3 regions of the Thalassolituus sp. UBA3500 genome follow, and region 1 is predicted to be linked to each of the others. Evidence: predicted binding sites of a transcription regulator. Region 1 holds the regulator's gene; each other region holds the start of a gene.

Region 1 (10,780 bases):
GAATCGATTGAACACCGACCTGCCCCAGGCTTCGTACATGCTTAAGCATTACGCCTCTCCCGCAAATAAATCAGCGCGATAGTCATCGGCCGGATAATGGAAGGGTACAGGGCCATCAGGATCACCGTTAAGAAACTGCCGTACTTCAGCGTTGTCGCCATTTCGGAGTTCGTCTGGTGTACCGAAGCCAATCACTTTTCCGCCTGAAACGATGCAAAGGTAATCAGCAATCTGACAGGATTCTTCCACATCGTGAGACACCAGCAAGCTGGTCAGACCGAGCGCTTCATTTAAACCTCGGATCAGGCGCAGAATCATCCCCATAGAAATAGGATCGAGCCCGGTAAACGGCTCGTCATACATAATGAGTTCAGGGTCCATGGCGATAGAGCGCGCTAACGCAACACGGCGCACCATGCCACCGGACAGTTCCGCAGGAAACAGATCACGCGCACCGCGAAGGCCCACCGCTTCGAGTTTCATCAGCACCAGATCACGGATCATGTCGTCCGGAAGATCGGTGTGGGTACGCAGCGGGAAAGCGACATTGTCAAAGACATTGAGATCCGTAAACAAACCACTGGTCTGGAACAGCATGCCCATTTTATTTTTACGCAGCTCGAACAGATCTCCACGACTCATGGTGCCGACATTGCTGCCATCCACCAGCACCTCGCCAGAGTCCGCCTTGAGCTGGCCACCGATCATGCGCAAGAGCGTTGTCTTCCCTGTGCCGCTCGGCCCCATGATTGCGGTAATTTTACCGCGCGGGAAGGCAACATTGAGACCGTCGTAGATCTTTCTTTTACCACGATAAAAGGTGACATCCTTAACTTCGACGTGGTTGTTATTGTCAGACATCAGGTGACCTGTATTTACCCTGTACTTTAACTGACCGCTAGCATATCGGATTGTTCAGGGCATACCAACGGCAATTCCGCACGGTAGACGGAACATCCTGTTGCAATTGCGCCGATTCCCCGCTCCGGTACAATGAGCGGCTTAATTTCCTGAGCGTGATCTTTTGCTATGTATCCCGAAATAGGCGCAATCCTCGTTGGCCTGATTTTACTTGTCTGGAGTGCTGACAAATTTGTTATCGGTGCTGCGGCGACTGCACGTCATCTGGGCATGTCTCAAATGCTCGTTGGCCTGACGATTGTTTCCATCGGCACGTCCGCGCCAGAGATGTTTGTTTCGGCGATGGCCTCCATCGACGGAGCGGGTAACCTGGCCATCGGTAATGCTATTGGCTCTAACATCACCAACATTGCACTGGTACTTGGTATCACGGCCCTTGTCGCGCCTATTCCATTGCAGAAGGGCTTGCTGAAAAAAGAACTCCCTCTGCTGATGATGATCACCCTGCTCGCAGGTGTCGTACTGATCGATCTTGAGCTGAATCTGGTAGACGCCCTGATACTGATCGCTGCTTTGGTATTCGCCCTGTTCCTTATGTTCCAGCAATCGTCTGATAGCGGCGAATCGGTGATTGACGAAGACGAAGCGGCCGAAATCGAAAGCACACCTACCGGCAAAGCCGTGTTCTGGCTGGTCGTCGGTCTGATCACCCTGATGGCCAGTTCAAAAGCACTGGTCTGGGGCGCAACAGGTATCGCAACAGCCTTTGGAGTGTCTGACCTGGTGATCGGCCTGACGATTATTGCGATTGGCACCAGCCTGCCGGAGCTAGCTGCGTCCGTCGCCAGCGCTCTGAAAGGTCACCACGACATTGCCATTGGCAATGTCATTGGCTCGAATATTTTCAATCTGCTCGCAGTAATGCCTATCCCGGGAATTCTGGCGGTCACCGCCGTTGAACCAATGGCACTTTACCGTGACTACATAGTGATGGCTGGCGCCACCTTTGCCCTGCTGCTGTTTTTCGTTATCTGTTATCGCAGAGGGACACTGGGGCGCATTCCGGGCATCATTCTTACCGCCGGTTACCTCGGCTACATGTTCACCTTATTTCTGGCAAACCAAGCATGACTGAATCAACAACGTTTAATTTTATCGACTCTGCCCGCCGCACTGTAAAACTCGAACAGGAAGCGGTCGGTTTACTGAACAACCACCTGGATGACAATTTCACCCGCGCCTGCCAGATAATTATTCAGTGCCGTGGTCGCGTGGTGGTTACCGGCATGGGTAAATCAGGGCACGTCGGTAACAAAATGGCGGCAACTCTGGCCAGTACGGGCACCCCGGCTTTTTTCGTTCACCCGGGTGAGGCCAGCCACGGTGACATGGGTATGATCACGGCTGCTGATGTTGTGATTGCGTTATCGAACTCCGGTGAAACCAGCGAGGTCACCAGTCTGTTACCACTGCTGAAGCGTCAAGGCACCCAGCTGATCAGCATGACAGGGAATAAAGAATCGACACTGGCAAAAGCAGCCGACAGCCATCTTTATGCGGGTGTCGATCAGGAGGCCTGCCCTCTTGATCTGGCACCGACATCATCAACCACGTGTGCGCTGGTTATGGGTGATGCACTGGCGATCGCGCTGCTCGAAGCCAAAGGCTTTACCGCCGAAGATTTCGCGTTCTCTCATCCGGGCGGCAGCCTCGGGCGTCGCCTGCTCCTTAAAGTTGAAAACATCATGCACAGCGGCGACCAGATTCCGGTTGTGTCTCCCGAGACATCTTTGCCAGAAGCGCTGCTGATCGCTACCTCGAAAGGGTTAGGCATGACCACAGTCGCAGGCTCCGACGGTAAACTCGCCGGTATCTTTACCGACGGTGACCTTCGCCGTGCCATCGATCACGGTGTCGATATCCGCAACGCCACCATCAAAGATGTCATGACGGCTGAATGTAAGACAACCTCGCCGGGCATGCTGGCTGCGGAAGCCCTGAAAATCATGGAAGACGGCAAGATCAACGCGCTCGTCGTGCAGGACGAAGGCCGCACCGTCGGTGTTATTAACATGCACGACCTTCTGCGAGCAGGCGTTATCTGATGCGTAAGCGCTATCTACTGCTGCTAGTTACCGCATTTTTTGGCGTTGCCTTTCTGGCAGTAGATCGCTACACCCGTGATATTACCGGGCAAACGACAGAACAGGCTGTTCGTGAACCAGATTATTATGGTGAAGTTCTGTTCAGTCGCCGCTATGAAAAAGACGGCTCACTGGCCGACACTTTTTACGCCGCAAAATCAGAGCATTTTCCCGAGGGCGACCTCACCGTTTTCAGTGAACCTCGCCTTCTGGTCAGCTCAAAAGACGACTGGGTACTGACCGCCGATGAAGGAGTGATGCGTGGCAACGATCAAGCGCTGAAATTATCTGGCAACATACTGATCAGGCCCCTCGACAGTAGCGACCCGATGCGCCTTGAAACCTCGAGACTGACCTATCATATTGATAAGAAAATCGCCGAGACCGACGAGTTGGTCACGATGACGGGCGAAAATAGCCGCATGACCGGCACCGGAATGATGTTTGACGCCAGTCGTCAGCGCCTCGAACTGAAAACAGGAGTCCGCACGACTTATGAACCTGTTCAATAAACTGGCCGTGATCTCGCTGTCAGTGATTGCTAGCTACGCTGTCGCACTGCCGGATGACTGGCAGAAAGAAATGACGATTCTGTCAGACTCTGCAGAAATCGACCGACGCGCGGGTACCGTCGTCTACGAAGGAAACGTTGTCCTCACTCAGGGCACTCTGAAAATCGAAGCCGACCGTCTGATGATTCTGCGTAACGGTGACACTCTTGAAAAAGCCGTAGCAGAAGGCGATCGTGCCCGCTATCAACAGCAGATCGAAGTCGGCAAACCACTGACCACCGCACTGGGCAATCGCATCGATTATTACACCAGCGAGCGCCGCATCATTATCACTGGCGATGCCGAACTGGAACAGGAAGGCAACATCTTCAGTGGTGAACGCATCACCTATGATATGGCAACAGAGACCGTACGTGCAGATGGCAACATCGCCGAGTCGTCGACCGACAGTACCGACGAAGACTCCGGCCGGATCAAAGTCGTTATCCAGCCGCCCAAACCTGAATCTGACTCAGAACCTGACTCGACAGAATCTCCGGAAGCAGCGACAGAATGAAAACACTGAAGGCAGAACATCTGGCCAAAAGTTACGGCGGCCGTGAAGTCGTTAAAGATGTGTCTATCCGCGTAGAAAGCGGTCAGATCGTTGGTTTGCTGGGCCCCAATGGCGCAGGTAAAACAACCTGTTTTTACATGATCGTTAATCTGGTGCAGGCTGATCGTGGACGCATCATGATCGATGATGAAGACATCAGCCACCTGCCGATGCATGGCCGCGCCCGCAAGGGCATAGGCTATCTGCCACAGGAAGCCTCTATTTTCCGCAAACTCAGCGTTGCCGACAACATCATGGCAATCCTTGAGACCCGCAACGACCTGAATCGACAGCAGCGCAATGAGCAACTGGAGCAGCTGCTGAACGAGTTCCATATTCAGCACATTCGCGACAGCGCGGGTATGGCACTGTCCGGCGGTGAACGCCGCCGCGTCGAGATAGCTCGGGCACTGGCTGCCGAGCCCTCATTCATTCTGCTCGACGAGCCATTCGCCGGGGTCGACCCGATCTCAGTGTCTGACATTATGGATATCATCCGACAGCTAAAAGCCCGGGGCATCGGCGTTCTCATTACTGACCACAACGTGCGTGAAACCCTCGCAATTTGCGAGAAAGCCTTTATCGTTGGAGGCGGGCATATCATCGCCGAAGGCACCGCTGAAGATGTGCTGGCGAACGAACAGGTACGCGAAGTCTACCTCGGCGACGACTTCCGTCTTTGAAACTCAGACCGATGTCACGTACTGTAGAGTTATCTATTTACTCTGGTAAGCAAAATAGGTTCCATACACAAGGACTTTGCCTATAATGCTAAGTACATCAAACAAAAAGATGGTTCGATTTTCAGGTCGTAAATACCGAGTTATATGAAGACATCCCTTCAGATTAAGATGGGCCAGCAGCTGACGATGACGCCCCAGCTGCAACAGGCCATCCGCCTCCTCCAGTTATCCACACTGGACCTGCAACAGGAAATTCAGGAAGCGCTGGATTCTAACCCGATGCTGGAAAGCGAAGAGTTTGATGACAACAGCGACTCCGGCAACGACTCCGGCAACGAGTCCGATAACGATTCCCGCAATTCTGATTCAGACAACAACGACAGAGACAGCCGAGAAGCCTCCTCTGACAATCAGGATTACGACAACTCATACGAAGATAACTCCTACGACGACCAGAGTGGACAGGAGTCTCTCGACGAGCAATGGTCGAGCGAAAAACTGCCTGATGACCTCCCGGTAGACAGCCAGTGGGAAGATACCTATCAGGTGAGTGCTGGCGTTGCCTCCAGCTCCGGCCCCGCTGACGAAGACTTCGACTACGACTCGCGCTATGCAACCAGCGACAACCTGCAGGACCACCTGCTCTGGCAGCTCAACCTGACGCCCATGTCAGACGCTGACCGCGAAGTCGCTACCATGCTGATCGATGGCGTAGACGACGATGGGTATCTGCACACCACCGTTGAAGACGTCATTGAAGCGATGGACCCATCGCTGGAAATCGAAGAAGAAGAAGTTATGGCGGTTCTGCATCGCCTTCAGCAGTTTGATCCGGCGGGTGTTTTCTGCCGCGACCTGCGCGAATGCCTGCTTCTGCAACTGCATCAACTGCCTCAGGGCACCCCCTGGCTCACCGAAGCGCAGCTGATCATACGTGATCACATTGACCTGCTCGGTAGTCGCGACTATCAGTCACTGATGCGCCGCACAAAATTGAAGGAAGATGACCTCAAGTCAGTCATGCGACTGATCAAAGAGCTTAACCCGAAGCCGGGTGCAGGCATTGCCTCAGAAGAATCCGAGTACGTTATTCCAGACGTCATCGTCCGCCAGATCAGAGACGAGTGGCGTGTTGAGCTGAATCCAGAGATTGCGCCCAAGCTGCGGGTGAATGCCGACTACGCATCACTGATTCGCCGCTCAGACAGCAGTGCTGACAATACCTTCCTCAAAGATCACCTGCAGGAAGCACGCTGGTTTATTAAAAGTCTGCAAAGTCGCAATGACACTCTGCTCAAAGTCGCAACCAAAATTGTTGAATTCCAGATAGACTTCTTTGAAGAAGGTGATGAAGGCATGAAGCCACTTGTGCTCCATGACATCGCCGAAGCCGTAGGTATGCATGAGTCGACGATCTCTCGGGTAACCACCCAGAAATACATGCATACCCCACGTGGGATTTTTGAGCTTAAATACTTTTTCTCCAGCCACGTCAGCACCGACAGCGGCGGAGAGTGTTCATCGACGGCTATCCGGGCGATGATCAAGAAACTGATCGCGGACGAAAACACGCGTAAGCCACTCAGTGACAACAAGATAGCAACGATGCTCGGTGAAAAGGGCATCAAAGTGGCACGGCGCACGGTAGCGAAATACCGCGAGGCTATGCTGATACCACCATCGAATGAACGTAAGCAGTTGATTTAGAGTCTGTTATATCAATGTGAACAGATTCTGATTCACCTACCGCCAGCGACACAGGAGACTTGGCATGCAAATCAATATCAGTGGTCATCATGTAGAAGTAACGGAAGCGATGCAGGCGCACGTTGAAGATAAAATGTCGAAGCTTACGCGCCATAGCGACAGCATCACCACAGGTCAGATCACGTTGACCGTCGTTAAAGATCGCCAGACGGCCGAAGGGACGATACACATCACAGGTCACGACCTGCACGCGAAAGCAGAAAACGAAGACATGTACACCGCCATTGATCAGATGGTCGACAAACTGGACCGTCAGGTTCTTAAGCACAAAGAGAAGCAGGTCGCGCGCCAACACGGTCAAGGCTGAAGCATGTCTTTGAGTATTGAGGATATCCTCACACCGGAACGGTCCGTCATTGACGTGACCGTTTCCAGTAAGAAAAAACTGTTAGAACAACTTTCATCTCTGGTTGCTGAAGAAATCGGCGATGCCTCCGCAGACGATATCTACGAACGCCTGTTAGCACGCGAGCGCATGGGAAGCACAGGGATAGGAGAAGGTATTGCCATCCCGCACTGCCGGTTGTTGCAGTGCCAGAAAGCGCTGGGCGTTCTTCTGAGATTAAATACCCCGATAGACTATGATTCTATCGATGGTAATCCGGTCGACCTCGTATTTGCTTTGTTAGTCCCCGAGGAAGCAACCGACGAACACCTTCAGATACTGGCGACACTCGCCAGTAACTTTAATCAGGCGGAATATCGCGAAGCTTTGCGCAACGCGCCAGACGCCAAACGTCTTTTCCAGCGAGCGATCGCAGAGCGGTAGTAATCACGGAGTCGAATATGCGCCTGGTAGTCATCAGCGGAAGATCAGGATCGGGGAAGTCGAGTGCGCTGCACGTGCTCGAAGATCTTGGATTCTATTGCATCGACAACCTGCCCATCGGGCTACTGCCTGCCCTTGCCAGTCAGGCTGACGCCAATGACAAGCTGACCCGGGTTGCGGTCAGTATTGATGCTCGCAATCTCTCGGCCACAGAAGAGCCGATAGAGAAGCTACTGCTCGACCTGCCTAATGATCACTATCAGCTTGATGTGGTTTATCTCGACGCCTCTGAAAAAGTTCTGCTACAGCGATTCAGTGCGACACGACGCAAGCACCCGCTGACAACCCACGAGCTGTCACTGGCAGAAGCCATCGATCAGGAGAAAGACCTCCTTGATCCGCTCGCCAACATGGCGGATCTGACATTAGATACAACGCACATGTCAGTTCACGAGTTGCGCAGCATGATTCGCCTGCGGGTTGCAGACCGCCCCAACGGTGAAATGTCGATATTATTTGAATCGTTCGGATTTAAGCATGGTATCCCCACCGACGCAGACTACGTGTTCGATGTGCGCCATCTGCCCAATCCGTACTGGAGTGAAGACCTGCGCAAGCTCACAGGCCTCGACAGCGAAGTACAATTATTCCTGAACAGCTATGACGTCGTCGGTGAAATGCGAAAATCGATCAGCGATTTTCTGGGGCAATGGACTGACCGTCTGATCGAAGCTAACCGCAGCTATATGACGATCGCCATTGGTTGCACCGGCGGTCAGCACAGATCCGTTTATCTGGCTGAGCAACTCGCCACCGAATACCGAATGAAATACCCGAACGTCCAGGTGCGTCATCGTGAACTCGCACGAGCAGCGAACCTGCCTACTCCATAATCCGGACACCGTATGATCCAGAAAAACGTTCTTATAATAAATAAACTCGGCCTGCATGCCCGCGCAGCGGCCAAACTGGTATCTACTGCGTCAGCATTCTCCAGCCAGCTTAAGATTGGCCAGGACGGGCGTATGGTCGACTGCAAAAGCATTATGTCCGTCATGATGCTGGCTGCCAGCAAAGGCACTGAACTGATTCTGACGGCCGAAGGCAGCGATGAAGAAGCTGCGGTCGACGCCATCACCGACCTCATTGAGCGGCGCTTCGACGAAGAAGAATAGCCCTCCGGGAAATTTAGCGATAATCCCCGCGAAAACAGCTGATTAGGCCCAAAACTGCGAGTACTTTCGTGGTATCAATCCGGCAATCAGGCTAGAATCAGTAAACCCGTTTTACTCCGGATTCCGGCCATGGCTCAGCACACAGAAAAGGCAAAAGCAAAACTCCACAGCCTTAATGCTGCCCTGGAAAGTGGTGCCCTGAATAAAGTACAGCGCATCCTGAACTCTGGCCTGGCACCCGCCGATATTGCTCACCTGATCGAGTCATCACCGCCCAAAGCACGTAAAGTGCTCTGGGACCTGGTCGACAAAGAGCTTGAGGGCGAGGTTCTTCAGTACCTTAGCGAAGACCTGCAGGCACAATTCCTGTCGGACCTGAGCGCCGAAGAACTGGTCGACATCACCTCTGACCTCGACGCCGATGACGTCGCCGACATCCTGCAGCAGCTTCCTGAGCGCGTTACTCAAGAAGTGCTCGACGCGATGGACCATCAGGATCGAACCCGTCTTGAGCAGGTACTGGGCTACCCAGAGGACAGCGCCGGTGGTCTGATGAACACCGATACGGTGACCATCCGTCCTGATATCAGCCTTGAAGTCGTTATGCGTTACCTCCGTCGACACCCTACGCTGCCGGAAATGACGGATAACTTGCTGGTCGTAAACCGGAATAACGAATTTATTGGTATCCTGACCATCAACAAGCTTCTCGTCAGTGATCCTAACCAGACCGTGCGTGAGGTCATGACGACTGATGCGCGAGTCATTCCTGCAACGATGCAGGATACCGACGTCGCTAAACTGTTCGAGCGACATGACCTTGTATCGGCACCGGTTGTCGATGTCGACGGCAAACTCATCGGCCGTATCACCATCGATGACGTGGTAGACGTTATCCGGGAAACCGCGGATCACTCCCTGATGAGTTCGGTAGGTCTGGATGAAGAAGAAGACACTTTTGCTCCGGCGCTGAAAACCAGCCGCCGTCGAGCCGTCTGGCTGGGCATCAATCTACTTACGGCGCTGGCTGCCTCTGCCGTCATTGGCCTGTTCGATAAAACCATCGAACAGGTCGTCGCCCTCGCCGTACTGATGCCCATTGTTGCAAGTATGGGTGGCATCGCCGGTAGTCAGGTGCTGACGCTGGTCATTCGTGGACAGGCTCTGGGGCACCTCTCCAGCGCGAACTTCCGCTGGCTGTTTAACCGGGAAATAATCGTCGCCGGAATTAACGGCGTATTGTGGGCTGCCGTTATAGCAGTGATCACCCTGCTCTGGTTTAACGACCCTGGCATTGCCGCCATCATTGGTGCCGCCATCATTATTAACTTATTGGTCGCGGCCGTCACAGGGGCCGCACTGCCACTGATTCTGAAGGCTCGCGGCATCGACCCGGCACTCGCCGGAGGCGTAGTTCTGACAACCGTCACCGACGTGATTGGCTTCCTGTCTTTTCTCGGCCTGGCAACCATCTTCTACTTATAAGCTTTCTTCATTACGGCAAGCAAAGCACTGAATACTCCGGAGTTCTTATGACCCACGAAGACGACGACATCGAATACGAACTGGTCAGTAAGACTGAGATGAAGCGTGAAATGCAACGCTATCAGGATCTCGGAGAAACCCTGTGTAATCTTTCCCCTGCAAAATGGGCAGATCTTCCGGTGACCGAGGTACTTATGGCAGCACTGGAAGAGAGCCGTCGTATTAAGAAGCACGAGGCCCGCCGTCGTCACTTTCAATACATCGGCAAACTAATGCGCTCTGAAGATATCGACGCGATTCAAGAAGCAATCGATATGCTCGATCCTTCTAGCGAGGCCTTCGGTCGCCGGATAGGCCAGTTGGAGCAGTGGCGTAATCGCCTTATCAATGACGGTAAGGCAATGAATGAATTTCTGGATACCTACCCAGACACAGACCGGCAACAACTACGCAACCTTGTGCGCAATGCGCAGAAAGAAATGCAGGCTGAGCCACCAAAGCCGGGAACGGCATTCAAGAAACTCTTCCAGCTGATAAAAGAAATCGACAGCAACGCCTGAGCTCTTCATCAGGTTATCCCCCCGTCCCTCTTACCCTTATATAAAGATGCGCACTTAGTGCGCATTTTTTGTTTTGCATGCACCTGTCTATCGCACCGTCGACACCTCAGGTTCTCCCCGACACTCAATGAGCATCTAACCCCCTGTCTTAAGCCACTGTTTTTATGGGGTTTTATTGACATTTTTTAAACATGGCACGGTGGTTGCAAGTCCCTGTTGAGCCAACGGC
Region 2 (10,780 bases), 160 kb from region 1:
CGCCGTAACAGGTCTGAATAAATTCAAGTTCACCCCAGCACTCAAACCTCAGTCTGGGCAGACTGATACGCCAGTGCTGATCCGCCGCACTGATGCATTGCAGACCTTCGGTGAACTCATCCCCTAACCAGTCAAAATCGTATTCTGACCATAAGCGAAATACTGCAAAGGTACGCGGTGCAGACAAAAAATCCCGATGCACTTCATAGACCAGCCAATGCGGTGATACGTCGTCACCGCGAGCGATCAGCAAGCAGTTGTCGGCCTGATCATTAAGATCAGGCGTGGGTAGTTTACTCATAGTTTCTCACAGGCACTCTGTATCACTCTTCCGGCTGAATACCAGCAAGATCACACAGCACATCAATAAACGCTTCACAGGCTACCACAGATGCACTCTCATCCATGGTGTGATATCCCGTGGTCGGTATCTGCAGTGTCGTCCCGTCCACCAGCCCGCCTGACGCTGAAATAATCCGCCCCATCTCGGTCGAACCCAGTGACTTTGGCGATTCACCCTGCGCTTCCAGTGCTGCGTTCTGCGCCTTAATGTAGCTGTCTTTAAACTGGTAGGTGATACCCATGCGTTCACAGGTATCAGCCAGTTGTTGAGTCAGCTCTTCATTAAACTCGGCATTGGCATCACTGTGGCGCAGCGTCAGCGTATGCTCACGTGCAGTGGGCACATCCGGGAACGGGCTGGTATCCACCACTACCAGTTGGTTGGTTGATCCACCAAAACGGCGGAACCATTCCAGCAGGTAACGCCAGCTCCGGCCCGCTTCCTCCTGTGCGGTAAAGAAAGCGGTGCCTTCAAAGCCCAGTTCAAACAGGTACACCAGAATGGCCGCCGTAAGAACGTTATCCATCTGGCCGGTTACGCTGTCGTCGGTAATGCGCAGATCATCCTGAAAGGCTACTGGCGTACCCGCGACCACGTGCTCAAGACCTTCGAGTTCGAAGATCAGGTTATTGCGATGCGGACACACATACGTCTGACGAATACTGCCACGGCCACGGTACATGCCCGACCATGGCTCATAAGCGAAAACCTTCTCGTCACCCATGCGGTCAACAATCAGCTGCATCAGTTCTTCAGAAACAGAATTACCCAGCAGGTCAGAGCGACCGCCTGACACAAACGCGGCATACTGAAACTCGTTCGGGCCAGTACAGATCAGACCATGACGGTCGATGTGGGCCGACAGCATTAAAGAGTGCGGGCGGCGCCCCTGTGCCACCAGCACACCTTCGTACCACTTTACGTCGGCTCCGCGTTCTTCCAGCGCGCGCTGCAATACCCGGAAAAACGAATGTTCTGCACCGACCACAGACGGCGCACGCGCAAGGATGGTCAGAAGATCACGAAACGATTGAGATAACACGGCAGTCCGCCTCTGTAGGTACTGGTTGGTATGGTTAAGATGCGCAGATAGTTGCACCGGTGTCGCTTGAGGTAAAACGAGATTTATTTATCGTACAGATAAGAAAATGTTACTATGAGCGCTCTCTTGGGGGAGTAATCTGCCGTCACAGCCAATCAGGCTGCTGATTCTGGTGTCTGTATCAACATAATTGAGCCTCAAGCTCATGGTGCAGACGTCCCGTCATCGGGATTGATGAGACCTGAGATAACGACACAGTCGCTGGGCGATGCTGTGACGTTATCTTGTGCTCATCATCGCCCGGAATAGTTTTTATGTTTGATATTACCACCTTCAGTGCCTCACCTTTTCTGGCCTCTACCGTCGCTGTCGCTATTGCCGAAGTTGGCGACAAGACACAATTGCTATCACTCCTGCTAGTTGCACGCTTCCGTAATAAGTGGGCAATCATTGGCGGTATTCTCGTTGCCACTCTACTGAATCATGGTCTCTCGAGTTGGGGAGGTATCTGGATCGGTGAAAACATGGAAAGCTGGTTATCTGGTCGAGTCGTCGACTATGTACTGGCGGGATCATTTGCCCTGATGGCTCTTTGGGTACTGATTCCGGATAAAGAAGATGATGACGACGATAATTTCGCTAAATATGGCGCCTTTATCGCCACCACTCTGCTGTTTTTTATCGCCGAAGTCGGAGATAAAACACAGATAGCCACGGTGATTCTCGCCGCGGAATTTCAGAGTTTTTTCTGGGTTACTGCGGGCACCACGCTGGGCATGTTAATCGCCAATGCGCCTGTAGTGATCTGGGGGCAGTGGTTAATGGACCGGTTGCCTTTAGACCTTGCTCGCCGCCTCACGGCCGTCGTCTTCCTCGGTCTTGCAGCCTACACGCTTTTAAGCAGCTGAATCCCTGATCGTCACGACAAAGTTTTCTCGTTGTACGCCGTGATTTGCGGCGGGTATAACCGCGCCTCGCCTACTTGGATACCCGCCCGTGAACGCCATCAATAACAGTGCAGTGCCCGCTCGCTGCCTTCCTTTGCTGAATACCATCATGGATGCGCTTCGCAGCGATGGTTATGTAGTTGTAGACGATGCACTGCCTGCGGCACTCTCACGTGCACTGCAGCAGAGGATATTGGCAATAAAAAACACGGGCGACCTCAAAGTAGCCGGTATCGGACGTCGCGACGATCACACGATTGCGCGTAGTATCCGCCAGGACTCCATCCAGTGGATGAATCGCTCAGACGCCTCAGAATCCGGTTGGCTAACGGCCATGGAGCACCTGCGCGGTTACGCCAACCGGGAGCTGCTGTTAGGGCTGTTTGAATACGAAAGTCATTTCGCGCATTACCCACCCGGTGCGGGATACAAAAAGCACTACGATGCTTTTAAAGGACAATCCAATCGCGTACTCAGCACAGTCTATTACCTGAACGACAACTGGCAGCCCGGCGATGGCGGAGAGCTTGCCATTTATGATGCTGAAGAAGATCAGCTGATTACGCAGGTTCAGCCCGTGTTGAATCGTCTGGTGATTTTTCTGTCTGAAGAATTTCCTCACGAAGTGCTGCCCGCAAAGAATCATCGTTACAGCATTGCCGGTTGGTTCCGGGTTAATAACAGTCGCGATCTCCTCAGCTTACAGGCCTGATAACGCTCTCTCTTCTAGCACCCAGTAGCGGCCTTCAGGCCGCATATCCGGTTACACAATTCTCTGGCGACTGGCCCAACATGAACTATGCTCTATGGATAGTCCCTGTTCTGTGGAGAAACGTATGAACTGGCGCGATCTGAGCCTCACTCTGAAGCTTCGTATACCTTTGGCTGTCATTGGGGTGCTTCTCGTCATCCTCAGCATACTTCAGCTGAATACTCTGAGTGGTGTCACGACAACATCAGAGCTGATTAATGGCACCTACACCCCGGCCCTGAATAAGGTGCTTAATGCTGACCGCGACCTGTATCAAGCTCAGATCGCCGAGCGCACTCTGGCTTTTGGCGGAAGCTACGAAGGCCTCAAGGCATCTCATAAAGAGAACCTGGATCAAGTGTACGATCGCCTGAATGCCGTCATTAATATGCAAGTAAATGACAAAACACGGGTTCAGGCCGAAGCGTTTCTGGCGGCCTTCGCGAAGTGGCGCCCTAAGTCAGAAAAACTCGTTGCAGATGTGACCTCGGGGCGCATTTCTTATGAGCAAGCAGAAGCTCTCAGCACAGGGACGCTCGAAAAAGAATTTGAATCAGCGCGTGAGATTCTGGATACCGTTGGTGAGAACCTATCTGAATCAGCCGCCGCTCTGCATTCAGACGGTGTCATGCTGAATAAATCCGCGAGGAACAACCTGCTCATCCTCACAGGCTTATCGGTTGCCATCATCATCGCAGTGATTGTCCTGCTTCCACCGCTGTTAACCCGACCTATCAAACGAACCACCTGGGCGCTGGATAAACTGGCTCGTGGTGAAGGCGACCTGACCCGCCGCCTCACGGTTGAAAGTAACGACGAAATTGGTGAAATGGCGAAGACCTTCAATCAATTCCTTGAAGGCATGCAAAGCCTGGTCACCAATGTTCAGACGGTTTCGAATCAGGTACGTGGCACGACTGAGCAACTCGAACAGGGCGCCCAGAAGAGTCAGGAAACCACAGCTCAGTTCGTTGCCGAGCTTGAGCACGTGACTCATGCGAACCGTGAAATGGAACAGGCGATTGGCGAAGTCAGCCAGTCATCCACACGCGTCGCCGAAGAAGCGACCAACGCTGAAAAGCACGTCCGTGAAATTGCTGAACAATTCCGCAGTGCCGTCACCGACATTGCAGCGCTTGCCAACAGCGTCAGTGAATCAGCCGGTGTCATCCGCGAGCTGGAACAGGAAACCACAGGCATCGCCTCTTTGCTGGATGTTATTAAGGGCATCGCTGAGCAAACGAACCTGCTGGCGCTTAATGCGGCTATTGAGGCAGCGCGCGCAGGCGAACAAGGCCGGGGCTTTGCGGTTGTTGCTGATGAAGTCCGCAGCCTGGCCAGCAAAACCCAGCAGGCAACGGAAGACATTAACAGCATGATCGACAAACTACAGAGTGGCGTAAACCGCGCGGTGAACAGTATGCAGGGTGGTGAAGAAACCGCTGAGCGCTCGGTCGAAACCGCAAGAGCCTCAGAGTCGAACATAGGTGAGGTATCGGGCGCGCTGGTGCGGATCAAAGATCAGGTGCTGCAAGTCGCTTCAGCGATTGAAGAGCAGACATCTGTGATAAACAACATTAATCAGAACCTGACCGAGGCTCGCCATATGAGTCAGGAAAACCAGGCCAGTACCCGCCAGTTGGTCGACTCTGTGAATGTGCTTGAGCAGAATATTTCCGATATGCGCAAAAGCGTTTCTAACTTCACTGTCTGATGGCGTTTTTAATCAGCAAGTAGAAAAATGTGCACAAAAAAGGCAGCTAAGGCTGCCTTTTTTGATGCAAAGCTACGTGAAGATTAAGCGATCAGCATACCTACCCAAGATAACGCACTGTGCGCTTTAGCCACGCCAAACAGATATACAAATACGACGATCGCCAGAACAAAGGCCTTTACATTGACCTTCTTAATCGCAATTACACCCAGCACAACGTATGCAATCAGGCCCAACAGTTTTGCTGTTACCCACGCCGCTTCAAACGGATACTGACTCAGAGTCACACACAGAGCACCCGCAGTCGCGAGAAGCAGTGCGTTAATGCCGTGCGTTGCGATATTCAGTGCTTTATTACCGTTAAGCGCAGGCTTGTAATTTGCCAGTCCAAAGCGGACCAGAAACAGAATAAACGACAGGTAAACAAAGCCAATGTGTGAATGTTTAAGTGCCATGTACATGACGGGATTCCTTCATTATTCGGATTTTAAATGTTTACGCCGGGCTGGGTACCCTCGGACGATCGGTCAGCCGCGAAGCATATCAGAAGCGCCGGACAATGAAACTTGACCGGTATCAATAAAGCGCTCCTGAACCTGGGTCAAACCTCCAACCAGAAAGTCACCGGACCATCGTTTACCAGAGATACCCGCATATCTGCACCGAAACATCCGGTACCCGTAGTCACTTTTCCACTGGCCCGCGCACAAAAGTATTCATACAAGGCGTTGGCATCGTCCGGTGCTGCTGCGCCTGAAAAGCCCGGGCGTGTGCCCTTTCGGGTGTCTGCCGCCAGGGTAAACTGAGAAACAACCAGAAGATCGCCGTCGATATCGCTGATGCTCCGGTTCATTCGCCCTTCATCATCCGGGAAGACCCGGTAGCGCAGAATTTTATCTAACAGGCGGTCAGCCTTTTCCTGATCATCGCCTTTCTGCACGCCAAGCAACACCAGCAGACCGCGCCCGGCGCTACCAATGACCTCACCGTCGACACAAACACTTGCCTCAGACACCCTTTGTATCAAGCCAATCATTGAAAAACTCCCACTGAAATACCGCTGCGGTTTGCGGGCGCAGGATAGCGCGTTCTATACTCAGTTCAAATACGTGCCTTAGCACCCCGGAGATATGGATATGCGACACTCAACGACCACCTTTATAACGCTTCTGGCCACTGCGGCTATTTTGGTCACCAGTGCGCTCCCCGCTATTGCCCAGACCAAGGTGTATATCACACGGGATGCCGACGGTAACCCGATATTCAGCGATCGTAAAAGCGCGGGCTCAGAAACTCATGTGGTTCAAGAGCTGCCGTCCATGCCTGCGTTTAATGTTCCTGAGCCCGAACGCCCTTCTGGTGAATCGAGCGATGAGCCGGTTACGCCAACGTATACCAGCCTAAGTATTATCTCTCCGGCCGATGGTACTACACTGCCCATCGGCGTGAATGGCGATGTGCGGATTTCAGGTGTGCTTACCCCAGCACTTCAGAAAAAAGACAGCATTGTACTGTTGGACGCCGGTACTGAAATAGCTCGCGGCAGCCAGACCAGTTTTCAGCTAGACAACCTGGACCGAGGTGAACATCGCCTGCAGATGGAAGTGAGGGGGCCTGACGGCGAAGTCCGGATCACCAGCCAGCCCATCATTCTGCATGTGAAGCGTGCATCGTCTCTGGCCCGATAACAACTGCGGTGCCTCAAAGAGGGTCAAGGCACCGAAAAAGAGCACCAAAACACATCATCAGCCCCACCTAATGCACATAATTAGTGCATATTGAGGTATATTTTTCTCCACTTGAACAGTCAGGCAGCACGCTGGAAGCGACCTCGCGCCATTTATGTGCAGATTTCACTTCTGGCTCAATTATTGCTGAACTGAGTGCAAACGGAGATAGCTATGCTCGCCAGCCCACACCTCAATCAACGCCTGATGGAACACCTGAATACCGGGGTTGTTCTGCTGGATGCGGATCTGAGTATTATTTTCATGAACCCCGCGGCTGAAGCCCTGCTTGAAGTCAGTGGCCAACGTGGAAAAGGGGTAGAGTTCACCATGCTCGCCCGAGAGTCTGACGAAGCCACACAGGCCTTTCGCGATGCTCTCATCAACGGGCACTCTTACACCAAACGCGAAGCGACCATTGAGCTACACAATCAGCAGCAGGCCACGCTGGACTATAGCGTAAGCCCACTCTCACATCCTGAAACACGCCTGCCCTGCCTGCTGGTTGAACTGCAAGGGCGTGACCGCCTGATGCGCATCAGCCGCGAAGAGCAGCTGATCGCTAAGCAGGAAACGACCCGCAATCTGGTGCGCGGCCTGGCCCACGAGATCAAGAATCCACTCGGTGGCATTCGCGGTGCGGCTCAGTTGCTGGAGCGTGAGTTACCCACGGCCGACCTTGCGGAATACACCAATATTATTATTGAGGAAGCGGACCGCCTGCGCGATCTCGTTGACCGCATGCTTGGCCCTCGTACTCTGCCTCAGACGGAAGAAATTAACATTCACGAAGTGCTTGAGCGTGTGTGTCAGCTGGTCGACGTAGAATCAGAACATAAGATTGAAATCATCCGCGACTACGATCCTTCTATTCCTGAAATGGAAGCCGATCGCGGACAGATGGTACAAGCCTTATTGAATGTCTGCCGCAACGCGATGCAAGCCATGATGGAAAATCCAAATCCTGAGCGGCCCCCATCACTGACGATGAAAACCCGATCGATTCGTCAGTTCACGATTGGTCACCACCGTCATCGTCTGGTTGTTCGTGTCGACATTACCGACAACGGCCCGGGCATTCCTGAAGAGATTCAAGAGAGCCTCTTCTATCCTATGGTGACAGGCCGCCCTGAGGGTACTGGTCTTGGTCTTTCGATATCACAATCCATTATTAATCAGTGCGACGGCATCATTGAATTTGAATCCGAGCCCGGACGCACCACATTCTCTATTTATCTGCCTTTGGAATCACTATGAGCACTGTCTGGATCATTGATGACGATAAATCCATCCGCTGGGTTTTAGAAAAAGCACTGCAACAGGCAGGGATTGAAACCAAAGTGTTTGAGCAGGCCGAGCCTGCGCTGAATCAACTGAAAAAAGAGCACCCGAGCGCCATTATTACGGATATCCGTATGCCAGGCATGGATGGTCTTACTTTGCTGAAGCATGCTAACGAAGCCCATCCTGACCTGCCCGTCATCATCATGACAGCGCACTCGGATCTCGAAAGCGCGGTCAGCTCCTATCAGAGCGGTGCCTTTGAATACCTTCCCAAGCCATTCGATGTCGACGAAGCCGTTAGCCTGATTCAGCGAGCCATTGATCATTTCTCTGAAATTTCAGCACAGACACCGACCATCGAACCTGAAATGCCAACTCAGGAAATTATCGGCGAAGCCCCTGCAATGCAGGAAGTTTTCCGGGCGATTGGTCGTCTGTCGCAGTCGAATATTACGGTGTTAATCAATGGTGAATCCGGTACCGGTAAAGAACTGGTTGCCCACGCCTTACACAAGCACAGCCCACGAGCGCCAGAACCTTTCATCGCACTGAACATGGCTGCGATCCCGAAAGATCTGATTGAGTCTGAGCTTTTTGGCCATGAGAAAGGCTCATTTACAGGTGCTGGCGGCCAACGTCGCGGGCGCTTTGAGCAAGCGAATGGTGGCACTTTATTTCTCGATGAAATCGGCGATATGCCAGCAGATACCCAAACGCGACTGTTGCGGGTACTGGCAGATGGCGAATTTTATCGCGTAGGTGGTACAACACCGGTAAAAGTAAACGTGCGCATTATTGCGGCAACCCACCAGGATCTGGAGGGGCTGGTAAAAGACGGAAAATTCCGCGAGGATTTATTCCATCGCCTGAATGTCATTCGTATTCACTTGCCACGCCTGGCCGATCGTCGAGAAGATATTCCTAAACTGCTGACGCACTTCCTACAGCGTGCAGCCGAAGAGCTGGAAGTAGAAACCAAAACACTGCGCCCGGAAACTGAAGAGTTTTTATCAACGCTGGACTGGCCAGGTAACGTCCGCCAGCTTGAGAATACCTGCCGCTGGATCACAGTAATGGCATCCGGTCGTGAAGTACTGGTGAAAGACCTGCCGCCAGAGCTTCTGGAACAGAAAAGCGATATTCAGACGTCCGGTAACTGGGAACAGAACCTGCGTTTCTGGGCTGATCAGCAGCTTGCCTCAGGCATGACCGATCTGCTGGATACAGCCGTCCCGATCTTTGAACGCATTATGATTGAGACCGCGCTTAAGCACACCGCCGGTCGCCGTCGCGATGCTGCGAATCTTCTTGGTTGGGGCCGTAATACCCTCACCAGAAAAATCAAAGAACTGCAGATGGACACCGATGATCATCATGATGACGATCATGGCGATGACTGACTAATCTAGCTGATCGTTACAAAACAACCGGGAGTTTATTACTCCCGGACTTCTCTGCGGTATAAAATGCGTTCATGCCCGCGAAAGACACCGAAGCTGACGGTTGATGAGGGCGATTCAAAACTACCGTCACCATCATAATCTCCTTGTAACCAAAGCGGCGCAGTGTAGCTCAGAGTCGCATCACCTGTATCCGGTGTACCGGGTACCAGTGTTGGCGCGAGCAAGGTAATTCCCGCATTACCACTGCTCCCCCCGGTTAACTGACCTGAGGTGGCCGTAATCTGACTGATACCATCGACAGAAGCATTGGCACTGTCCCAGACGGTACAGTCATCGTCAGTATTCTGTACATACCTGCCGCCCTGGAAATATTCTGTGATCAGCCTTGCGGTCAGATCGTGGGTTTCGGCACCAAAGGTATCCTGTAAACGCATACGGCCAAAGCGCACACTCACCCCACTACCATCAGGTGTAAAGTCGACACTGGCAGACTGGGTTACCTCGCCGTCGGTAACACCGGTAAGCGTAAATTGCAGCTCCGGAGAAAAAGGATTTATTTCAGCATTTAAATCACGCACATAGGCGATGTTATCTAGTGGTGAAAAGACATACTCCATCACCCCCGGCGTACTTACCGTTAATGAGCCAGCCTGATATTCAATCGTAGGAGAACCAGCCAAAGGGAGCGCCAGGCCATCCTTGCCCATAACACCCTGGTCGACTAACGGGAATGAAACTCCATTAAATACGTCACCGGCCGATAAACGCATAAAAGCAGTATCAGTATAATTCTGAGTAATCTGAGCATCGGCCGCTGCGTTGTAAGCAGAAATAGTTAATGCTGGCGCTAACAGCCATGAAAAAGATTGCCCGGTGTAGCTGTTACCAGTAGTGCAGGCGCCAGAAAATATGCCAGAGTCTGCCACACTCACCTCAAAATATGCGGGAACAAACCGCCCCAACGGAGCACTTGAGAAGGCAGCTAAATTGGTATCTGACAAGGTGCCGAGCGCTGCGCCAAAATACAAAGGCGGCGTTGCACTTAGAGTAAATACACCGGCTTCTCCTTGCGCAAGATTAATACTCGAAACACCGCTGACGCTCGCAGTGTGAATATATTCAGCAGGTTCCAGTGTGCCATTTTGTCCGGCGGCTGGTGCGACAACGGTTGAAGACAAAGTAATTGGCGATACTGAGCTGTAATTTTGTGTCGTGATATTATCCAAACAGAAATCACTGTCGCTATCTGCTTCCCACGCGACCGCACGAATATTAACCGGGAATGCCGCACCTGCGAGCGCAAACACAGGGCAGTCTTCATAAGGCTCATTACAGACATTAGCTGGATCAATACACAGACCCGCCGGGCGCGCTACAAAGCTGGTTTGTCCGTTCAGGATCAGTCCAGCATCAGCACCACTTCCGGTATAACTGGCAAACAGTGTTTTCTGCCCTGCGTCGTCATAGTTAAAGGGCGTCAGTGAGGCGGTGCCGGAAGCATCAAAACTGAGAGATACGCTTGTTGGATTTGCAGGCGATGTAGAAATATCAACGCCTGATATTCTCACG
Region 3 (10,780 bases), on a different contig from region 1:
ACACCAATGTCTTTCGACTGTGCCTCGGCACATTCACGAGTACATCCAGAAACGCCGAATTTGATTTTGTGTGGTGCGCGAAGCCCCTTATAGCGATTCTCCAGCGCCACCGCCATGGAGACAGAATCAAGCACACCATAACGACACCAGGTGCTACCTACACAGGACTTAACGGTACGGAGCGCTTTACCGTAGGCATGACCTGTTTCAAGGCCCGCTGCAATCAGCTTCTCCCAGATTTTCGGCAACTCGTGGAGTTGTGCACCAAATAAATCGATACGCTGCCCACCAGTAATTTTGGTGTAGAGATCAAACTCTTTAGCAACTTCACCAATGGCAATCAGCTTATCAGGCGTAATTTCGCCGCCTGGAACACGAGGTACGACAGAGTAAGTACCGTCTTTCTGCATGTTGCCAAGGAAGATGTCATTAGTATCCTGCAGAGGCATCAGATCATCTTTCAGAACATACTCGTTTTTATAAGATGCCAGGATCGAACCAATGGTTGGCTTACAGATTTCACAGCCATGGCCTTTGCCGTGCCCTTTCAGCACTTCTGCAAAGCTGCCATATCCTTTCACGCGAACAATATCAGCGAGTTCAGCACGGGTATAAGCGAAGTGCTCACAGAGATCATTATTTACTTCAACGCCAAGGGCTGCGAGTTCAGAATCCATCACCTGCTTAGTCAAAGCAGCACAACCGCCACAGCCGGTAGTCGCCTTAGTCGCACCTTTTATGTCGCCCATGGTGCAGCAACCACCCTGCACTGCCGAAGCAATATCCCCCTTCGACACGTCATAACATGAACAGATCTGAGCCGTGTCGGGTAATGCAGTTACCCCCAGGCCTGCAGGCGCTTCGTCACCCAGTGCTGGCAGAATAAGTGCAGCTGGATTACCCGGGATATCCATATCGTTAAGCATGAGTTGCAGCAAAGTACCGTAGGATTCAGTTTCACCCACCAGCACGGCGCCAAGCAGTTTTTTACCGTCGGCAGAAACAATAAGTCGCTTGTAGACTTCTTCGATGTCGTCACTGAATACAAACGACTGAGAACCCGCCGTATGGCCATGCGCATCACCTATCGATGCGACATCCACGCCCAGCAGCTTAAGCTTGGTGCTCATATCAGCACCCTTAAAAGCAAGTTCCGGGGTTTTCAGATTTACCAGGGTGTCTGTGATGTGAGCCGCTGTGACTTTTGCCATCTGGTAGCCCGGTGCGACCAGACCGAAAATTTTACTGTCCCAGAGCGCACATTCGCCAATTGCATAGATGTCTTCTTCTGAGGTCTGACAATAATCGTTAATGACAATACCGCCGCGTTCGCCGACGTCGATGCCGAACTGTCGCGCAAGTTCATCCTGAGGGCGAATACCTGCAGAGAACAGAATCATATCTGTTTCAAGGTGTGAGCCGTCGGCAAAGTTCATGCGATAGCGGCATTCTTCGCCAGCGACAATTTCTTTGGTGTTTTTTTCAGTGTGTACTGACACACCCAGAGATTCGATTTTATGTCGCAGCAGATTACCGCCGCCTTCATCGAGCTGCACGGCCATTAAGCGCGGAGCGAATTCAACAACGTGGGTATCAAGGCCGGCTTCTTTAAGTGCATTTGCTGCCTCGAGGCCAAGCAGACCGCCACCAACAACAACACCCGTTTTGGATACTTCAGCGGACGCAGAAATTGCTTCAAGATCTTCAATCGTACGATAAACAAGGCAGTGATCCTGATCCTTACCCGGAATCGGTGGAACAAATGGATAGGAACCCGTTGCCAGCACCAGTTTGTCGTATCCTTCTATACGCCCGGTTGAGGTCGTAATGGTTTTGTTGTCGGCGTCAATTTCGACAACTTTCTCATTCTTTAAATAGGTAATACCGGAATCGTCGTATTCAGATTCTGTGGTGAGTGCCAGGTCAGCGGCGGTCGCCCCTGAAAAGTATTTGCTCAGCTGTACGCGGTCGTACGCAAGGCGAGGTTCTTCGGAAAAGGTGATTAATTCGAATTCTGAGGCTTTCTCAGATTCGGCCATAGTGGCGAGGAAGTTGTGGCCAACCATACCGTTACCAACAACTATGATGCGCTTCTTACTCATGGCGATGACTCTCTCTTATTCAGACATTCTTCTTGTCTCCTTAAATAAGTGCATCGTTGCTCTACTTACCCGCTACGCCGTTGCAGCAAACAGTATCGAATAGGCTTTAGCAATATGAGTGCCAAAGCGGTATCCAGAACCGCCAGATGCAATGGCAGGCCGTCGCGTCTGGTTTTCAGCCTGCCTGTCGGTGGGCTGGGAGTATCAGAACCACAGAGAAAAAGTGATCAGACTCCACTTTTCGCACCAGAAGAGTGCTCATTACAGTCTTATTGCACCCCAAAAAGGCAAATAAGATACAAGGTCACCAGTGACTTACCGAATCAACTTCTGAAAACGGGCCGGCCGATTCTGCTCACATATCACCAGGCTCAGTTGCCACGGGCGTTGAGGCGGGTCTGAGTATGAATAAATGACTAGCATCTCAGAGTTGGCACTCTTTTTGTTTAGTCATTACTAAGACCTTGTGCATTGGCAGGGAGCCAGATTCAGCGGTCCAGACACCAACGTTGGTGTCGTCGTTTTGTGTTGTGTTTATGAGCATTGGCGCTCGCGGGTAACTCCGCGGGCGTTTTTTTTTGCTCACGAAAAGGCTTGAGAGTAGCAAGCCAACTATGTGGATAGCCCTATGAGTCATAAAAAGCTACAGGTTCAGACAACATGTCCATACTGCGGAGTAGGATGTGGTGTGGATATTTCTGTCGACGAGAAGGATATTGCGCCTGTCGCTGGAATGAAGTCGCACCCAGCAAATTTCGGGCGTCTGTGCGTTAAGGGATCTGCGCTGCACGATACTCTGGATCAAACCGACCGTTTGCTACACCCGACAATGAATGGCCAGGCAGCTGATTGGGATACCGCACTGAACCTGGTCGCCGATAAGATCCGCCAGGTAGTCTCTACCCATGGTCCGGAAGCGGTTGCGTTCTACGGGTCAGGCCAGCTTCTCACAGAAGATTATTACGTCGCCAACAAGTTGATGAAGGGCTTTATAGGCAGTGCGAATATGGATACCAATTCGCGTCTGTGTATGGCGTCGGCCGTAGCCTCTTATAAACGCTCTATCGGCAGTGATACCGTTCCGGGGTGTTACGAAGATCTCGAGCAGGCAGACCTTCTGGTCATCACTGGCAGTAATGCTGCCTGGGCTCATCCGATCCTGTTCCAGCGGATGGCTGCGGCGAAGAAAGCCCGCCCGGGTATGAAGGTTGTTGTGGTCGATCCACGAAAAACAGCGACCTGCGATATTGCAGACTTACACCTTCCGATAAAGCCAGGCAGTGACACCACTCTATTTAATGCTCTGCTGACCTACCTTCACCAGCAAAATGCTTTGGACACACACTTTATTGAACAGTGTTCAGAAAACATTGGCGAGGCACTTGTGGCGGCATCGAAGGCGGCGCAGGACTTTAGCGACCTCGCGGCTATTACCGACGTAAATCAGCAGGACCTCGAAACCTTCTTCGCCTGGTTCCGCGACACACCAAAGACAGTGACCTTTTACTCTCAGGGCGTTAATCAGAGTATTGATGGCACTGACAAAGCAAACAGTATTATCAACCTGCATCTTGCAACCGGTCGGATAGGCAAGCCTGGTGCCTGTCCGTTTTCAATTACGGGGCAACCCAATGCGATGGGCGGGCGAGAAGTTGGTGGGCTGGCAAATCAGCTGGCCGCCCATATGGATTTCTCGCCGGCCGACCGGGATCGTGTGCGGCGCTTCTGGCAATCACCACACATTGCAGAAAAACCGGGACTGAAGGCAGTCGATCTGTTCAACGAAGTAAAAAATGGAAAGATTAAATTCCTCTGGATTATGTCCACGACCCCACTGGTCAGCATGCCAGATGCTGACGATGTTAAAGAAGCCATGAAGCACTGCGAACTTGTCGTGGTATCTGATTGCATGGCTAATACTGATACCACCGCCGCTGCTCATGTGCTCTTGCCCGCAGCGAGCTGGGGAGAGAAAAACGGTACTGTCACAAATTCCGAGCGCCGTATATCTCGTCAACGAGGCTTCTTGCCCCCTCCGGGTGAAGCGCGCCCGGATTGGTGGATAATTACTCAAGTCGCCCGCCGCCTGGGATACGAAGAAGCATTCCCTTATGAACATCCGGCTGAAATTTTTGACGAACACGCACGCCTGTCAGCGTTTGAAAATAATGGCACACGCGACTTTGACCTCAGTGGCCTGACCAACATGAGCCGTGAACAATACGATGCACTGGCTCCTGTGCAATGGCCGGTCAACGACGCCTTCCCTGCCGGTCGTCCGCGTTTTTATGACGATGGATATTTCTATACCAGATCGGGCAAAGCGAAATTCATTCCTGTCGTTGCGAAATCACCAACGTCATCGGCGACCGGACTGACTATGAATACAGGTCGGGTAAGGGATCACTGGCATACAATGACCAGAACCGCAAAAGCGCCTGTACTTGCCCGACACATCGCAGAACCTTACGCGGATTTTCATCCTGAAGATGCGATGCGCTTAGGAGTAAGAGATAAAAAACTGGTCAGATTATGGAGCGAGCGTGGCGAGATTATCGTACGCGCTCAGGTTCGCAGCGATCTCGCTCAGCGCAAGGGAGAGATTTTTGTACCCATGCACTGGACAAATCGCTATGCCAGTAAGGCCCGGATGGGAGCACTGATCAACAAAGATAATGACCCGGTATCCGGACAACCCGCTCTGAAAATGACGGATGTTAACGCAGCGGTATTTTCAACCGAGTGGGAAGGATTTCTCCTGACCAGCAAAGACCTTGGTCACCTCGATACAGACTACTGGGTCTATAACGTCACTGACACGGGTCACATGTATGAAATCAGTGGGCAGAACGATCCGGTCGAATTTATCCGTTCGGTCAGGAACCAATTTGAATCCGATCATTGGGTCATGTTCAGCGACCCGACCAACCTGCACTATCGCCTGTGCCTGATTGAAAGAGACCAACTCAAGGCGGTTTTATTTATTCACAAAGACTACGACTTCAGTGGCCGACAGTGGCTAATCGATATTTTTGGACAGGAAGAGCTTTCCATCCACGACCGCCGGGCCATTCTGGCCGGACGCCCGCTTGGCAAAGTAGAAGATAAAGGCGCCATCGTGTGCTCTTGTTTCCAGGTGGGTGAAAACACCATTCAAAAAGCGATAGCGGGCGGCTGCACCGGTGCTGATGAGTTAGGTGCCGAACTGAAATGCGGTACTAACTGCGGCTCCTGTATCCCAGAGCTGAAATCTCTTATTGCGAAATACCAGCCCGCAGAGGCTGTGGAGTAAGACAATGAAAAATACACAGAAACAACCCGGTAAAGTATGGCTCGTCGGCGGCGGTCCTGGTGACCCTGAATTACTGACGATCAAAGCAATGAGAGTCATCAGTCAGGCTGATATCGTTTTATACGACAGCCTTATTTCCGATGAGATACTCGATATGTTGCCGCAGAAGTGTACCCGCATTCATGTCGGGAAACGTTGTGGTGCACACAAAATGACTCAGGTAGATATTCAGAAACTACTGCTAACCAGCGCGCGCAAGTACGCCCGTGTGGTGCGCCTGAAAGGCGGAGACCCGTTTATTTTTGGTCGCGGAGGAGAAGAGCTGGAATATCTGCAGAAGCATGGTATTGAGGTCGATATTGTTCCGGGGATTACCGCAGCAGGTGGCTGTGCAGCCGCAGCAAAAATACCACTGACTCATCGTCAATATGGCAACGCTCTTATGCTCGACAGCGGCCACAGTCAGTTCGGTGAGTACCAGAAAAGCCAGAGCCCCACCCGGGTATTTTATATGGGTGTAAAGCAGGCCGGGATGATCACTGCCAGCCTTCTTAGCGAGGGGCTGGCAGACGCCACCCCCGTCGCCCTGATTGCCAATGGCACATTACCAAATCAGGAAGTACATACGGGTGTCTTAATGGATCTGCCTTTTTTAGCTGATCGATATTCAGGCGCAGGTCCGGCTCTGATAATTGTTGGCGAAGTCGCAGCGTTCGCTGCGCGCAACCAGGTTCTGGCCCACGGTGAAGCCGTGGCGTAAGCACACCGGCGCAAGCCGGATTCCCAAGTAAGCTGTTGGTCCAAAGCTGAAAAGCGAACTTTAGGACTCGCCCCATGCCGCAAGGCCTGGGGCTTTTTTATGAATAACAGACACAAAAAAGGCAAGCGAAACGCTTGCCTTCTTTTATCAACGCAGAACGATCAGATCGCTACGATGTTCTCTGCCTGAGGGCCTTTAGCGCCCTGAGTCACAGTAAATTGAACAGACTGGCCTTCAGCCAATGTCTTGAATCCAGCGCTTGCAATAGCACTGAAGTGAGCGAAGACATCTGGACCTGATTTCTGCTCAATAAAGCCAAAACCTTTAGCTTCGTTAAACCATTTTACAATACCAGTAGTAGTATTAGACATAATAAATATCCTGAAATATAAGAGTTTTTATGCGCCCTCTCTCAGTGAAATACCGAAACGGGCACGAGGAGCGGGAAATATAAAGAGAAATTCTGAAACTACAGGACGAAGTAATACTAAGAATGCGACGCAACGTTGGTAACGAAATTGGACTTCCTTTCAAGCTGTACCCATAGTCTGCCTCTTCTGAACCAAAGTCAAACTATTTCGAACACTCAAAAAACATGACACATAGACCAGTCTTCTCTGGATTTGAAGAATTTAACCTACTGTCGGGGTCAAAGTAGTAGCTCAAAGTTAAGTAAAGCACTTTCTTTGGTTATGAATATCAAAGTCTCCAGGCTATTGAGGCTATGAGCAGGAAACACAGAGCGACGAACCATAATTGATGCTTCGGCCTACAGGGCTAATTCGTTTTAGGGTTTAAAGAAAGTAATACTCATTGGATATACCCAAAGTTCTCCATTATTGGCTTTAACTGCAGCAATGATAGCAAATACCAGATTCAGAATTCCGAGTACAAAAAACGCCAATGCACCGATGACAAAGATCCAGAGAATAAAACAAACAATAGAGTATATAACCAGGCTCAACAACCAGTTGGCAGTAACCTTGCCATGCCGGTCGATCTGGTCATTTTTGTCCTTATTCATCAGCCACATAACAATAGGCAGAATTAGCCCGAGGCCAGGTATCAGAATACTGCTCAGCTGACTCAGGTGAATCATTGTGCAGTAGGTGCTGACGGGCATTCCCCAATATTCTTCATTTGATTCTTTCATCACATTACCTCCCTTTCACATACTCACTTAAGGTATCACAGCCGAAAAAACACCCCGTCAAGCGGGGTGTTTTGTTCTTACGGCGAAGCCTGAAAATCAGCCTTCTACAGCGAGTGACGACATATCCATCACGTAGCGATGAGATATATCCCCTTTCGCCATAATCTCAAAAGCGTCGTTCACTTCATCCGGGCGAATGATCTTACATTCAGGGTGAATATTATGCTTACCGCAGAAGTCGAGTACTTCTTGAGTTTCTTTAATGCCACCAATCAGGGAGCCTGCAACGCGACGACGCCCCATCACCAGAGGTACTGTCATAAACTCTTCCATAGGCCCGACCTGACCAACGAGAACAATAGTGCCGTCGATATCGAGTAATGGCGAGTAAACGGAAACATCGTGTTTCACTGGCACGGTATCAATAATCAGATCGAAAGAAGCCGCCGCTTTTTTCATCGCATCTTTGTCAGTGGATGCAAGAATACCCGTCGCGCCTAGTTCTTTAGCATCGGCTTCTTTTTTATTTGAGCGGCTCAGCACGGTTACTTCTGCCCCCATAGCAACCGCCAGCTTAACCGCCATATGCCCAAGACCACCTAAGCCTACGACACCAACACGACTACCCTCTTTGACGCCCCAGGTGCGTAGTGGTGAGAACGTGGTAATACCTGCACAGAGAATGGGTGCAGCCTTCGACATATCAAGAGTGTCTGGAATACTGAGCACAAATTCTTCACGCACCACGATGTGTTTAGAGTAACCACCCTGAGTAATGGTGCCGTCAATACGATCAGGCGCCCCATAGGTAGGAGTCATACCTACGCGGCAGTACTGTTCTTCATGACCGTGACACTGATCGCATTCCTGACAGCTATCAACCATACAGCCTACGCCGACGTTATCGCCGACTTTGTAGTTCTTAACATCGGCCCCCACTTCGATCACACGACCAACAATCTCATGGCCCGGCACCAGCGGGTAAGGCTGAGGCCCCCAGTCACCATTTACGGTATGCAGGTCTGAGTGACAGATGCCACTGAACAAAATCTCAATAGCGACATCATTTGCACGGAGTGCGCGACGTTCAAAGTGGTATGGCACCATTTCGGCGTCAGAGTTATGTGCTGCGTAACCTACGGTTTTCATCAGTGCTCCTTCAAGAGTCTTTGGATTCATCAGATTTCAATAGACAGTCTAAGCGTACAGAGTATCCGCGCACATGTCTGAAACAATCTGTTTCTTGCACAAAACTCCTGAAAAATCGACTTTTGTTACGATATAACTCGTTAGAACATACGCCCGAACGACAAATTTATTCCAAACGACTGCTCCGCGTCAGTCAGGGGGCTGTCTGATATTTCATCACCATACGTCGTGTGAGTAAGCTGAAGCCGGGTCATTCCTCCAGCAAGACTGCGGGTGAAGAAAGCCAGGCTGACTTCCGGATTGATAGTACCTGACGGTGTGTACTCCGGGCGCCATGGACGTGCTTCGTCGTCGGTCACGCCGTAGTAGTAATCCACGTAATCTGTGCTCTGATATTCCGCGCCGATACCCGGCTCTACAAAGACTGAACCCAAGGGAATAACATAGGAAACCCTCGCAGCAGCCTCATAGCCAGAGTACACGTTCAGAATATCGTGGATTGCATTCACACTCAGGTGCCAACGCCCCGGGCGATAAGCAAGCCCTACGCCTCCTGCCATTGAGTAGCCGCGATCGTCCATGCCCTCAAAGATAAGGCTGTCTGATTCACGGTAGCCCGCGAACACCGGGCTGAGTATCAGTGACGCAGTCAGATTACCCGGCCGGTAAACATCGTAGGTTGCGTAAGGACCATAGAGATTAAGCCGGTCACCACGATAAATAACCAGTGGGACTGGTATAACCCGGCTTTCAAAGTCGCGGTAGACGTCCTCAGATCCCACCACCGCAACGCCCCAGGACCAGGGGGATTTATCCGCAGCCTGAGTGTAACAAGCGAGCGTTAAAGCAATGAATAAGATTAAGACCCTGCAGGTATGTAACAACATACGACCTCGTCCGGTTAATAGTTCAGGATAATTACGGAGTGTCATTAAGAGCCCATAACTGCCTGCTCAGTTCCGCTATTTCGATTGGGTCATAAATACTGCGCTCAGCCTGAGCTTCTGACAACGTTCACAGTCATATTGAGAAGCTCAACGGGATCGCCAAACTGAGTATAAATAGCTACATCGGCAGCATCACGACCATAAGCAATCGCAACTCGACCTCCCTGCAACCCGGTTTGTGTCGGATCAAAGGTATACCAACGATCGCCGACGTAGGCCTCAAACCAGGCGTGCAAATCCATCGGCTGTAAACCTTCAAGGTAGCCCACGACCATACGAGCGGGAATAGACAACGCTCGACAACAGGCAATGCCCAGGTGCGCCATGTCACGACACACGCCATGTCCCTGCTCATTAACTTCTGTCGCACTGATGATGTGTTGGCCATGGCCCGGTGTATAACGAATAGTATCCCGAATGTAGGTCACAATCGCCTGACACTGGTCGTAGCCCGGCGACTGACCAGCTACAAGGCCGGCTGCCAGATCAGTGAAACGATCCGCTTCACAATAACGGCTCGGCCGCAGAAATGGCAAAGTGTCATCGGGCAGTGACTGAACCTCAATAAAAGGCGCACCGGGAGCTGAGTCTACTGCATCGGCTGTTTCTATCTCTACCGAGGTGTGAATAGAAAAACGACCGGGTGGCGCTACCAGGCGCTGACACAAGTTACCAAAACTGTCGGTGAACTCGACCGCGGGAACACTCGGTGCGAGTACGTACTCTTCACGGGCTATCCACTGCTGGTAGCCGCTGCGCGGACGGATCATCAGCAAAAAAGGCGTTGCTACTGGAATATTAAAATCTAACGCACAGGCCGCGCTTAACCACATAAGATACCCCGAAAGGTTGAGGTGAGTAGAGAGACTCGCCAGAGAATGTGCCACTAAGCTAACACTTAAAGATGACACTTCCAAAATAGACTGTCATGAATGGGGACAGGATAACGATCAGCGTTTAAAAACCAGAACCCGGCTCTTTCAGGAACTCTGACTCTTCATCTGTCGATTGACGCCCAAGTATGGCATTGCGATGAGGATAGCGCCCAAAGCGGTCGACGATGGCTTTATGCTTCAACTCGAATTCGTAATTATTTTCAGGGGTATATTCCCTGAAGAGTTGCACTGCCACTTCGTGAATCTGCTTTGATTCACTGTGCATAAATGGCATCAGAAGAAACGTACGTTGATCAATATCATTCAGTAGGTCCAGAGACCCTCGCGTTACAGCCTCTTGCGCAAGAGCAAGCGCCAGTGCGTCTTGCGAAAATGCCTGGGCGGTATCCCTGTAGATATTTCTTGAGAACTGATCGAGAACGATAATTTCAGCCAGGCGGCCTTCTGCTGTTTCACGCCACTCACTTAACTCACAGAGCAC

The links. Region 1 encodes sigma-54, which starts transcription at its own class of promoters, with help from an activator protein. Its sites were predicted from a motif close to TGGCACNNNNNTTGCTNT; they were not measured.
Region 2: a site for sigma-54 is predicted at 6,658-6,675, ahead of glnL (nitrogen regulation protein NR(II)). Genes of this name have one in related genera too.
Region 3: a site for sigma-54 is predicted at 2,209-2,226, ahead of nirB (nitrite reductase large subunit NirB). Genes of this name have one in related genera too.

Annotation. Positions count from the first base shown of each region.
Region 1 covers NZ_DFQB01000059.1:17,388-28,167, reverse strand. Annotated here, with positions in the region: gene mlaE (lipid asymmetry maintenance ABC transporter permease subunit MlaE) at 1-49, opposite strand, end outside; gene B2R29_RS14560 (ABC transporter ATP-binding protein) at 49-861, opposite strand; gene B2R29_RS14555 (calcium/sodium antiporter) at 1,030-1,992, shown strand; gene B2R29_RS14550 (KpsF/GutQ family sugar-phosphate isomerase) at 1,989-2,966, shown strand; gene lptC (LPS export ABC transporter periplasmic protein LptC) at 2,966-3,517, shown strand; gene lptA (lipopolysaccharide transport periplasmic protein LptA) at 3,501-4,073, shown strand; gene lptB (LPS export ABC transporter ATP-binding protein) at 4,070-4,795, shown strand; gene B2R29_RS14530 (RNA polymerase factor sigma-54) at 4,940-6,502, shown strand; gene hpf (ribosome hibernation-promoting factor, HPF/YfiA family) at 6,567-6,869, shown strand; gene ptsN (PTS IIA-like nitrogen regulatory protein PtsN) at 6,873-7,331, shown strand; gene rapZ (RNase adapter RapZ) at 7,349-8,224, shown strand; gene B2R29_RS14510 (HPr family phosphocarrier protein) at 8,237-8,506, shown strand; gene mgtE (magnesium transporter) at 8,636-9,991, shown strand; gene yjgA (ribosome biogenesis factor YjgA) at 10,039-10,551, shown strand.
Region 2 covers NZ_DFQB01000059.1:174,275-185,054, reverse strand. Annotated here, with positions in the region: gene B2R29_RS15285 (hypothetical protein) at 1-301, opposite strand, end outside; gene B2R29_RS15280 (peptidase M42) at 324-1,385, opposite strand; gene B2R29_RS15275 (TMEM165/GDT1 family protein) at 1,700-2,293, shown strand; gene B2R29_RS15270 (2OG-Fe(II) oxygenase) at 2,382-3,044, shown strand; gene B2R29_RS15265 (methyl-accepting chemotaxis protein) at 3,169-4,797, shown strand; gene B2R29_RS15260 (SirB2 family protein) at 4,881-5,252, opposite strand; gene dtd (D-aminoacyl-tRNA deacylase) at 5,399-5,833, opposite strand; gene B2R29_RS15250 (DUF4124 domain-containing protein) at 5,934-6,485, shown strand; gene glnL (nitrogen regulation protein NR(II)) at 6,699-7,781, shown strand; gene glnG (nitrogen regulation protein NR(I)) at 7,778-9,208, shown strand; gene B2R29_RS15235 (DUF6701 domain-containing protein) at 9,247-10,780, opposite strand, start outside.
Region 3 covers NZ_DFQB01000042.1:21,103-31,882, forward strand. Annotated here, with positions in the region: gene nirB (nitrite reductase large subunit NirB) at 1-2,102, opposite strand, end outside; gene B2R29_RS10355 (nitrate reductase) at 2,731-5,394, shown strand; gene cobA (uroporphyrinogen-III C-methyltransferase) at 5,399-6,154, shown strand; gene B2R29_RS10365 (cold-shock protein) at 6,316-6,525, opposite strand; gene B2R29_RS10370 (DUF4870 domain-containing protein) at 6,942-7,307, opposite strand; gene B2R29_RS10375 (NAD(P)-dependent alcohol dehydrogenase) at 7,404-8,456, opposite strand; gene B2R29_RS10380 (MipA/OmpV family protein) at 8,597-9,388, opposite strand; gene B2R29_RS10385 (transglutaminase family protein) at 9,448-10,236, opposite strand; gene B2R29_RS10390 (DUF924 family protein) at 10,361-10,780, opposite strand, start outside.